Regions from separate parts of the Sporosarcina sp. SAFN-015 genome, predicted to be linked through region 1. Evidence: riboswitches for the same ligand, from Rfam matches in the RefSeq annotation. Region 1 holds a riboswitch; the other holds the start of a gene.
What was found. A riboswitch is a leader RNA that binds a small molecule or an ion and turns the genes downstream of it on or off. The one in region 1 is predicted to bind lysine.
Positions count from the first base shown of each region.

Region 2: it holds a riboswitch for lysine, as region 1 does, so the genes downstream of both, dapA (4-hydroxy-tetrahydrodipicolinate synthase) here and ACR65H_RS10385 (Na+/H+ antiporter NhaC family protein) in region 1, are expected to answer to the same signal.

Region 1 is NZ_JBPFDR010000005.1:41,702-46,138, reverse strand. It holds gene ACR65H_RS10395 (bifunctional metallophosphatase/5'-nucleotidase) at 1-1,014, shown strand, start outside; gene yunB (sporulation protein YunB) at 1,056-1,871, shown strand; lysine riboswitch at 1,925-2,100, shown strand; gene ACR65H_RS10385 (Na+/H+ antiporter NhaC family protein) at 2,277-3,854, shown strand; gene ACR65H_RS10380 (sodium-dependent transporter) at 4,125-4,437, shown strand, end outside.
Region 2 is NZ_JBPFDR010000002.1:209,741-214,177, reverse strand. It holds gene ACR65H_RS04045 (toast rack family protein) at 315-1,037, shown strand; lysine riboswitch at 1,198-1,376, shown strand; gene dapA (4-hydroxy-tetrahydrodipicolinate synthase) at 1,506-2,390, shown strand; gene ACR65H_RS04035 (MFS transporter) at 2,466-3,614, opposite strand; gene ACR65H_RS04030 (glucose 1-dehydrogenase) at 3,821-4,437, opposite strand, start outside.

The DNA.
Region 1 (4,437 bases):
ACCATTGGAGTCGTTGGCGCAACAGCGATGTATACGGCGTTTTATGAGAAATTAGGATGGCATATCGAAGAGCCAAAAAGATTACTGAAAAAAATCGCCGACCAAATCAGGCATAAAACAGATATCATTGTTTGCCTTTCGCATTTAGGTGTACATGAAGATAGATTTCTCGCGGAACAATGCGATTCCATCGACGTTATTTTAGGTGCGCATACCCATCATTTATTCCCAGAAGGAGAATTGGTGAATCATACATTGCTAGCCGCTACAGGTAAATTTGGCGAATACGTAGGACATATTGCCATCCAATTAGATATGGATACAAGGAAGGTTATCGGGAAAAAAGCGGAAGTTATCCATATGAATGAGTTGGAAAGTCACGAAGAAGATATACAGGAAGCGAATGAATTTATCCAAGCTGGGAATGAAGCGTTGGATGAAAAAGTGTTCTTCAATGCAAGCCCGCTAAAACAACAGCTTTTTGTAGATAGTCCGATGTCATCATTTTTCGGAAGAGCATTAATCGATTATACGGGTGCGGAATGTGCCATGTTCAATGCAGGTATTTTCCTAGGGAGCCTTGAACAGGGATGGGTGACAAAAAGGATGGTACACTCTTTGCTGCCGCATCCGATCAATCCTTGTACAATAACGTTGGACGGTGCAGAGCTGCTGGAAGTTTACAAACTAGCAGGCAATGAATCATGGCCAGAGACGGAAATTAAAGGGCTCGGATTCCGCGGTACGTTCATGGGCAAAATGATTTTTGAAAGGTTATTCAGGAAAAGTGATGGAGAACTGTATGCCGGCAATCGAAAAGTGGTCGTCGGCCAAACCTACACACTTGCAACACTCGATATGTTTACATTCGGCTTCTTCTTCCCTGGATTGAAAGATGCGGTTAAAGAATATCATATGCCTGAATTGATCCGGGATGTCTTCATTTGGTATGGAATGAAAAAGGATAGCCGAAACAGATCCGAGACAAATCAAGCCAACTTTACACAAGAATGAACGGCCCCTTTCCTGCATAATATTAGGCAGGAGGGGTCGTTTTGAGATTTTATGGGCAACCGTCCCGAAATTATAGAAAAAGGAACAGATATCGTCGTTCCAGTCCTAATGGCAAACCTCGTCGAAAGCGCCGTTTGTTGCCACTCATCTTTCCAGCATTCCTCGTAACAATCGCTCTATTTCTATATTTTGTAAACTCAAAACTCACTCCGATTTATCTGCAATATGCGGAAGTTGAAACGGAGAGGATTGCGGCGCATGTTATTACACAGGCGATTAAATCACGATCTACGGACATTTACGATGTGAATGAAATCATCGAAAATGTACCGAATGATTCACCTGGAATGGTGACCAATACATTGAATGCTGAAATCATTAACAAATCGAGGGCAGAGATACATAGCCTTGTGGAGGCTTATCTCAAAATGGCCGAGAGCGGAAATCTAGAAATGCTGCCTCTTAGTGAAAACATCGAATATGATCCTGATGCGATGGAGGCTGACGGTGGTGTCGTCTTCTTCGTTCCGATGGGGCAAGCAACAGGTATCCCGATGATCGGAAATTTTGGTCCGAAAATCCCAATTCGATTTCATGTTATCGGGGAAGCGCAGACGACTGTCGAGACGGGTATTACAGAGTTTGGCATTAACAACGCAATGGTGGAAGTGAATATTTTAGTGACGGTGAATGTCCAAATCATCGTCCCTTTGGCAACGCGTAGAAGTGTTGTGGAGCAGAAAATACCTGTAGCAATCGGATTGATTCAAAGCCCGATTCCTCAAATTTACAATCGGAGCGGCGACAATCCTCCTCAAATAGAAGTTCCATTTCCAATCGTAGGCGGTGGGGAATAAGCGCTTGAAATAACAATGAGTACCTGTTATGCTAGTAGCCTATAGAGGAACACCGATTAGGTAGAGGCTGCAAGGCTTATTAGTAGTGGACGCGAGATTGGCATCAAAGACCGCCCATGAAAGGAAGTTTTGCCGAAGCTTGGAATGGAAGGCCGACCATCCATGCTGGGGTCATTTCGAACAGGAATGGCACTGTCATGTGCTTAATGCATGATGAGCTACAGATCGTACGTTAGATAAAACATCTTAGATTATCTTACAAACGAACCGTAGAATACGCCGACACCTATTACACATTCTAGTGTAAAGGGTGTCGGTTTTTTACGTTTAGCTCGTGGTGGCATACTAGCCGCCATCCACATTTGGTCTGTTCTTCAATAAATCAATTATTGGAGGAATGTTTAAATGATAGGCACTTGGGTTTCAATTTTGCCGCCAATCGTGGCAATTGTTATGGTATTGACGACAAAAAGGGTACTCTTATCCCTTGGAGCGGGAATTGTAACAGCAGCATTATTAGTTGCTAGTTTTTCCCCGTTCGATACATTGCAAAATCTTTGGACTGCGATGACCGTGTCCTTCTGGTCTGAAGGGGAATTGAATACGTATAATATTTTTATAATGGTTTTCATCTTGCTTCTAGGAGTTATAACGGCGTTTGTCAGTTTGTCCGGCGGCAGCAGGGCTTTTGCTGAATGGGCAATCAAGCGAATAAAGACAAGAAGAGGGGCTAAGCTGCTCACAGTTTTCATTGGTATTCTAATTTTTGTGGATGATTATTTCAATTCTTTGGCAGTAGGACAAATTGCAAGGCCGATTACAGACCGACATCGCATTTCACGGGCGAAATTGGCCTATTTTATCGATTCTACATCCGCTCCAATTTGTGTAATTTCGCCGATTTCGAGCTGGGGTGCATTTCTCATCGGCCAATTGGCACTTATTTTTGGTACATCTGCCGCAATTAGCTATTCTCCACTATCTGCGTTTCTCATGATGGCACCGATGAATTTTTACGTTATTGCCACATTGGCAATGGTATTTTTCTTTGCTTGGACAAATATCGATTATTTTGACATGAGAAAACATGAGATGCGTGCTCAAGAGAAAGGGGAGCTTTTTGATCCAGAAAAAGAGATTCCGGGACAATTAAAAGAAGATTTTCCAGTTCATTCTTATGGACGTGTCATTGATTTGATTGCACCGATTATTACACTTGTCGTCGTTACATTAAGCATGATGGTTTGGACAGGTTATCGTATCGGTGGATCATCGAGTATTTGGACGATTTTTGAAAATACAGATGTTCCCTTGTCATTAGTAGTAGGAGGCCTTGCGGGCACAGTTTTGGCATCAATCCTGTACATTTCCCAAATGGGTAAAAACGAGACCGCTACCTATAGCCTTATTGGAAAAGCGTTCATTAGTGGAGTTAAAGCAATGATGCCTGCGATTCTCATCCTGATTTTCGCATGGGGATTAACAGACTTGATCGACGTATTGGAAACAGGTCCATTCTTATCAAGTGTCGTGGAACAGTCTAATGTGCCCGTTCACTTTTTGCCGGTCATTATGTTTGTTCTTGCTGGCCTAATGGCGTTTTCAACAGGAACTTCTTGGGGGTCTTTCGGTATCCTTCTTCCGATTGCCGGTACGATTATGATCAATGCAGAACCGGAATTGCTTCTACCTGCATTGTCCGCCGTATTGGCTGGGGCTGTGTTCGGGGATCATTGTTCACCGATTTCAGATACGACCATTCTTTCATCAACCGGTGCTGGGTCCAACCATATGGATCACGTGTCGACACAGCTTCCGTACGCTTTAATTTCAGCCGGCATTGCCGTGATCGGCTACTTAATTCTAGGCGTTACAGGATCGGTTTGGATTGGTCTTGTCGCGGTTATCATTTTAATCGCTAGTTTGTTCACCATATGGATTTCGAGACGGAATAAAGCTGAAGTGAAAGCAACTTCTGTCTAATACATTGCGAACCGCCACAACCACTAAATAAATAGTGGATGTGGCGGTTTTTTATTGAATCGAAGTATAAACCTTGCCTTTCAATCATAAATTTTCACTACAAGAGCGTTTTCAGAATCTTGTGTCGAAGAAAAAAGTCATATATCAAAATACATATTCTACCTATAAAAAACATTTTGACAATAGTAGTTAAGATAGATATACTAACTTTAAGATTATATAATAATCTGAAAAAATAATATTATAGAACAATAGGAAAGGGGAATTGTAATGGAACAGCGTTCGCAATGGGGGACACGCGCCGGCTTTATTCTAGCGGCTGTTGGATCGGCTGTCGGTTTGGGAAATATCTGGCGTTTTCCATACGTCGCGTACGAAAACGGCGGAGGGGCATTTTTTATACCGTACTTATTTGCACTATTGACCGCCGGTATTCCGATTTTGATTATGGAATTCACGATAGGTCATAAGTATCGTGGTTCAGCGCCTTTATCATTCTTCAGGATGAAAGGGAAAAAGGCAGAGTGGATCGGATGGTGGGGGATATTCGTTTCGTTTGTCATTTCAACGTACTATGCAGTTA
Region 2 (4,437 bases), on a different contig from region 1:
AAGACAGAACCTAAGGCAGCCGCTGTAGGCTCTGTTTTTTCATGAATGATTAGGACTCCATTAAAATTGTAATGATGATGCCCAGTGCAATACCGACAAACACAGTTGCTGAATATAGAAACACCCGCCTCATTCCCTCATCCTTCCGTCACTCTTTTTACCAATATATTAACGAACGGGACAAAACATGTTAGAAACAGAGCAATGCAATTCCCCTCAGCCTTGAGACGTAGGTGAAAATCAAACATACGACTGGTAAGTTATTCAATTGAATAAGGTAGAATAGAATAAAATGGGACAGAAGGAGAATGGATATGAACAAATTTCTATGGGCCACACTGCTGGCGGTTATTTTAGTCGTCTTCGGCACGTATGGGTATAACAAGTGGTTTGCAAAAGCTAGTGGAAATGATATTTCAATTGAAAAAGACAATGCCGACGCATTGAATGTGGATATTGACTTCGGAGTTGGCAACTTGTACATCCAAGGTGGTGCCCCTGAATGGGTCAGCGGGGAGTTTTCCTATAATCACAAACGACTGGAGCCGAAAGTAACATATAAGACTCGGAAGGACGTCGGCTTCGTCAAAATTAAGCAAGGCTCAGGAACAATATTCGGCTTCAATAAACGCAACGTCGATAACGAATGGGATCTCCAATTGACAAATGAAATTCCTATCGATTTGAACGTTGACATGGGTGTTTCAAAATCGACCTTGAACCTTGAAGGACTCCAGCTAAATAGCCTTTCCATTGACAGCGGTGTTAGTGATTCCACCATCGATCTGAGCGGCGAATGGAATAAAGGCTTCCGTGCTGATTTTGACTTAGGAGTTGGCGACGTAACGATTATCCTTCCGAAACAGACCGGCGTTAGAGTAAATGTTTCAAAAGGGATTGGAAGGGTTGATTTGAAAGACTTCACGAAACAAAACGATGGCGTATATGTCAATGACGCCTATTCAGGAGCAGACACGATCATAGACATTTCCCTCGACATCGGCGTTGGCGATGTAAAAATTAAGACGGCCGAATGAGTTGAGTCTACTACTAACACCTCGAAATATAGTAAAAAGGCCTTAATAATATACTTGGCAAATCATAAATTCACATTATTTTCACGTTTCACTTGCAATTTCGCATGATTCGTTGTAAAGTGATAGTTAATTTAATAATATCTTATTTCGCAAGTTTTGAAGTAAGGATAGAGGCGCAAAGACCATCAGTACACAATCAGAGGACAATGAGATCCTATGAAGATTGTGGAAAGGGGAATTTGCCGAAGTGGAGAGACTCTCATTTATCTCGAAGCTGGTTCTGGGTTGAATAAGTCCAGGATTGTCATATAGGAAACTATATGGAGGGCTATCTTATGCACAGAAATAATTTATTTCATTATTTCAAGCAACAACGAGCCCTCGTTGTTGCTTTTTGTGTTCTTTTTTTCAATTGCCCTTCTCCCTCTATTTTATTTACCAAAATAAAAGACAGGATGTGGAGAAACAATGAATTTCGGACAAATTGTAACAGCAATGGTAACTCCTTTTGATGCACATGGTGAGATTGATTTCCAAGCAACGAGGAGCTTGATCAATCACTTAATCGCAAATGGATCAGACGGCTTGGTAGTAGCAGGGACGACAGGTGAATCCCCTACATTATCGAACGAAGAAAAAGTGAAGTTGTTCAGATTTACAGTGGACGTGGTGAACGGAAGAGTCCCGGTCATTGCCGGAACTGGCTCGAATAACACGAGAGAATCAATCGAACTGACAATGCATGCAGAAGATGCAGGCGTCGATGGCATCATGCTTGTCACTCCGTACTACAACAAGCCTTGCCAGGAAGGGTTATATCAACACTTCAAAACGATTGCGGCGGCCACTTCTTTACCGGTCATGCTGTACAATATTCCAGGGCGCAGCGCTGTCAACATGTCAGTCGAAACGACGATCCGCCTGTCGGAAATTCCAAATATTGTTGCCGTGAAAGAGGCGAGCGGTGATTTAGACGCGATGGCTGAAATTATTGAACGTACACGTGAAGGTTTCTCATTGTATAGCGGCGACGATGCGCTAACGCTTCCAGTGCTATCAATTGGCGGAACAGGCGTCGTTTCTGTATCTGCTCATGTGTTGGGGAATGAAATGCAAACGATGATCCGCAATTTCAAAATCGGCAATATAGTAGAGGCTGCCAACAATCACCGCAAACTATTGCCGAGGATGAAAGCACTCTTTGCAGCCCCGAATCCTTCACCTGTAAAAGCAGCGTTGAATCTTAAAGGAATCCAAGTCGGCGGCGTTCGCTTGCCGATGATTCCGTTGAATGAAGAACAACTATATTCGCTAGAACGTGCACTGTCTAACAATGAAGAAGTAACCATCTAATTAACACAATCCATCCTTCGAGCATTTATCCTCGGGGATGGATTGTTTTTTTAATAATGTATCACCAAACTATACCTATTCCGTTTCTGATTCACCTTTATTTTTTCTAGGCTTCATCACAAACGCACCGCCGATTAGGAAAGCTCCGCTAACATAAAAGACAGATACTACACCTACCCAGCCGCCCACCGCCCCGAAAAAGACCGGTGCAATGAATTGAGAAAGCCGATTGGTCATTAATCGAATACCAAGAACTTCACCCGTACGCGATTTTGGCGAAGCATTGTAGGTTGTCGTCATAGAAATCGGCTGACCACACCCTAATCCAAACCCCATCAGACAGCTAAAAACACAAAAAAGAATGATGTTACTAGATGAAGTGAAAACGAGAAAAGAAGAACCTGCAAGCAAAATAGAACTGAATAAAACAACTTCGCGACCAAACAGCTGCAGTAATTTAGGCAAAACAAACCTGACAATCATCGTCGCCAATCCTTGAATGGCAAGGATCCAACCAATTGTAGAGGTTGAGAGTCCTATTTCCTTTCCGTACAGCGGAAAGTAAGCAACGAAAATGTCCTTTGAATACAGCACAAGCGCACTTGAAAATAACGCTTTTTGAATGAGAGGTTCTTTCACTAGCTGCAACGAAGAACGAAGACTTACTTTTTCTGCGGGCTGCTCCTTCAGTACGACTGGTATAAAAAAAGCAAAAGCGATTAAAAGAATGCAAATAATCATAGATACGAGAAAACCGGCAGAATGAGAAAAATGCTCAGATAAATAACCACCCATTACGGGACCAACGAATGCCCCTGCGGCAACAGCTAATGCAAACATACTAAAATAATAATCCCGTGTTTCCTTTGTCGCATGATTGCCAAGCACATTTTGTAAAGAGATAGCAATAAATATACTAGAGGAACCTACAAAAACTTGACTGACGTATAATGCCCAAATCGATTCGAATAAGTAAGGAACCAACATCCCGATCGCCATCCCTAGCAAACCAAGAATGACCGGAAGGCGATCTCCAATTGCATCCGTTAATTTCCCGGCCTTAACAGCGATTAACAGCGGCAACGCGGCAAAGGACGCTGTCAATATCCCAATTTCCAACATGGAAGCACCCATGTCGTATGCGGATAATGTAATGATTGGACGGGTTGCGTTAATGACGATTTGAAAGCCAAGAACGATAAGTAATACATTTCTTAATATCATAGGTGCTCGCCTCTTTGATTGATAAAAGTCCCTAGTTGATTGCGAAAAACTATTTGAATATCTTAACACATTTTTTCTCAACTTTTGCTCAGAAAGATTAAAAATGGATTCTCATCATAGAATGAAGATGTGAAAACCCTGTATAAATAAAATAATCCATCCTACATGAGCTTGTACAACTCAAGGATGGATTATTTTTCGACTTCCTATTTCGCAGTTTGTCCCCCGTCAACAGCTAGATTCACCCCGGTAATATAGGAAGCTTTATCCGAACAGAGCCAAACCGCAGCTTGGGCCTGTTCTTCAGGACGCCCCATACGTCCAAGCGGAATATCGTTCTCTACATATTTCGCCTGCTCCGGCACTTCTTTTGCCCATGCTTCTACAGCTGATGTCAACGTCATGCCAGGACAGATCGAATTGACGCGGATGCCCTTTTTAGCGTATTCCAGTGCCACCGATTTTGTCAGCCCATTAACCGCCCATTTCGCCGCACTATAAGTAGCCAAGTTTTCCGATCCGAGCAAGCCGGACGTCGATGCCGTGTTGACAATCGCTCCGCCACCCGATTTCAACATCGCAGGGATTTGATGCTTCAACGATAAGTACAAGCTCGTTTGCGTAACTTGGATGCAACGATCCCAGTCTGCAGTCTCCGTTTCTGCAATCGGTTTGGATGGTGCACCAATGCCCGCGTTATTATGTGCCCAATCTAGACGCCCATACTCTTCGACAGTTCGCTTTACCAGATCAATAATCTGTTGCTCCTGTGAAACGTCACAGTAGACAAAAATAGCTTCCCCGCCCATTTCCTTAATCATCC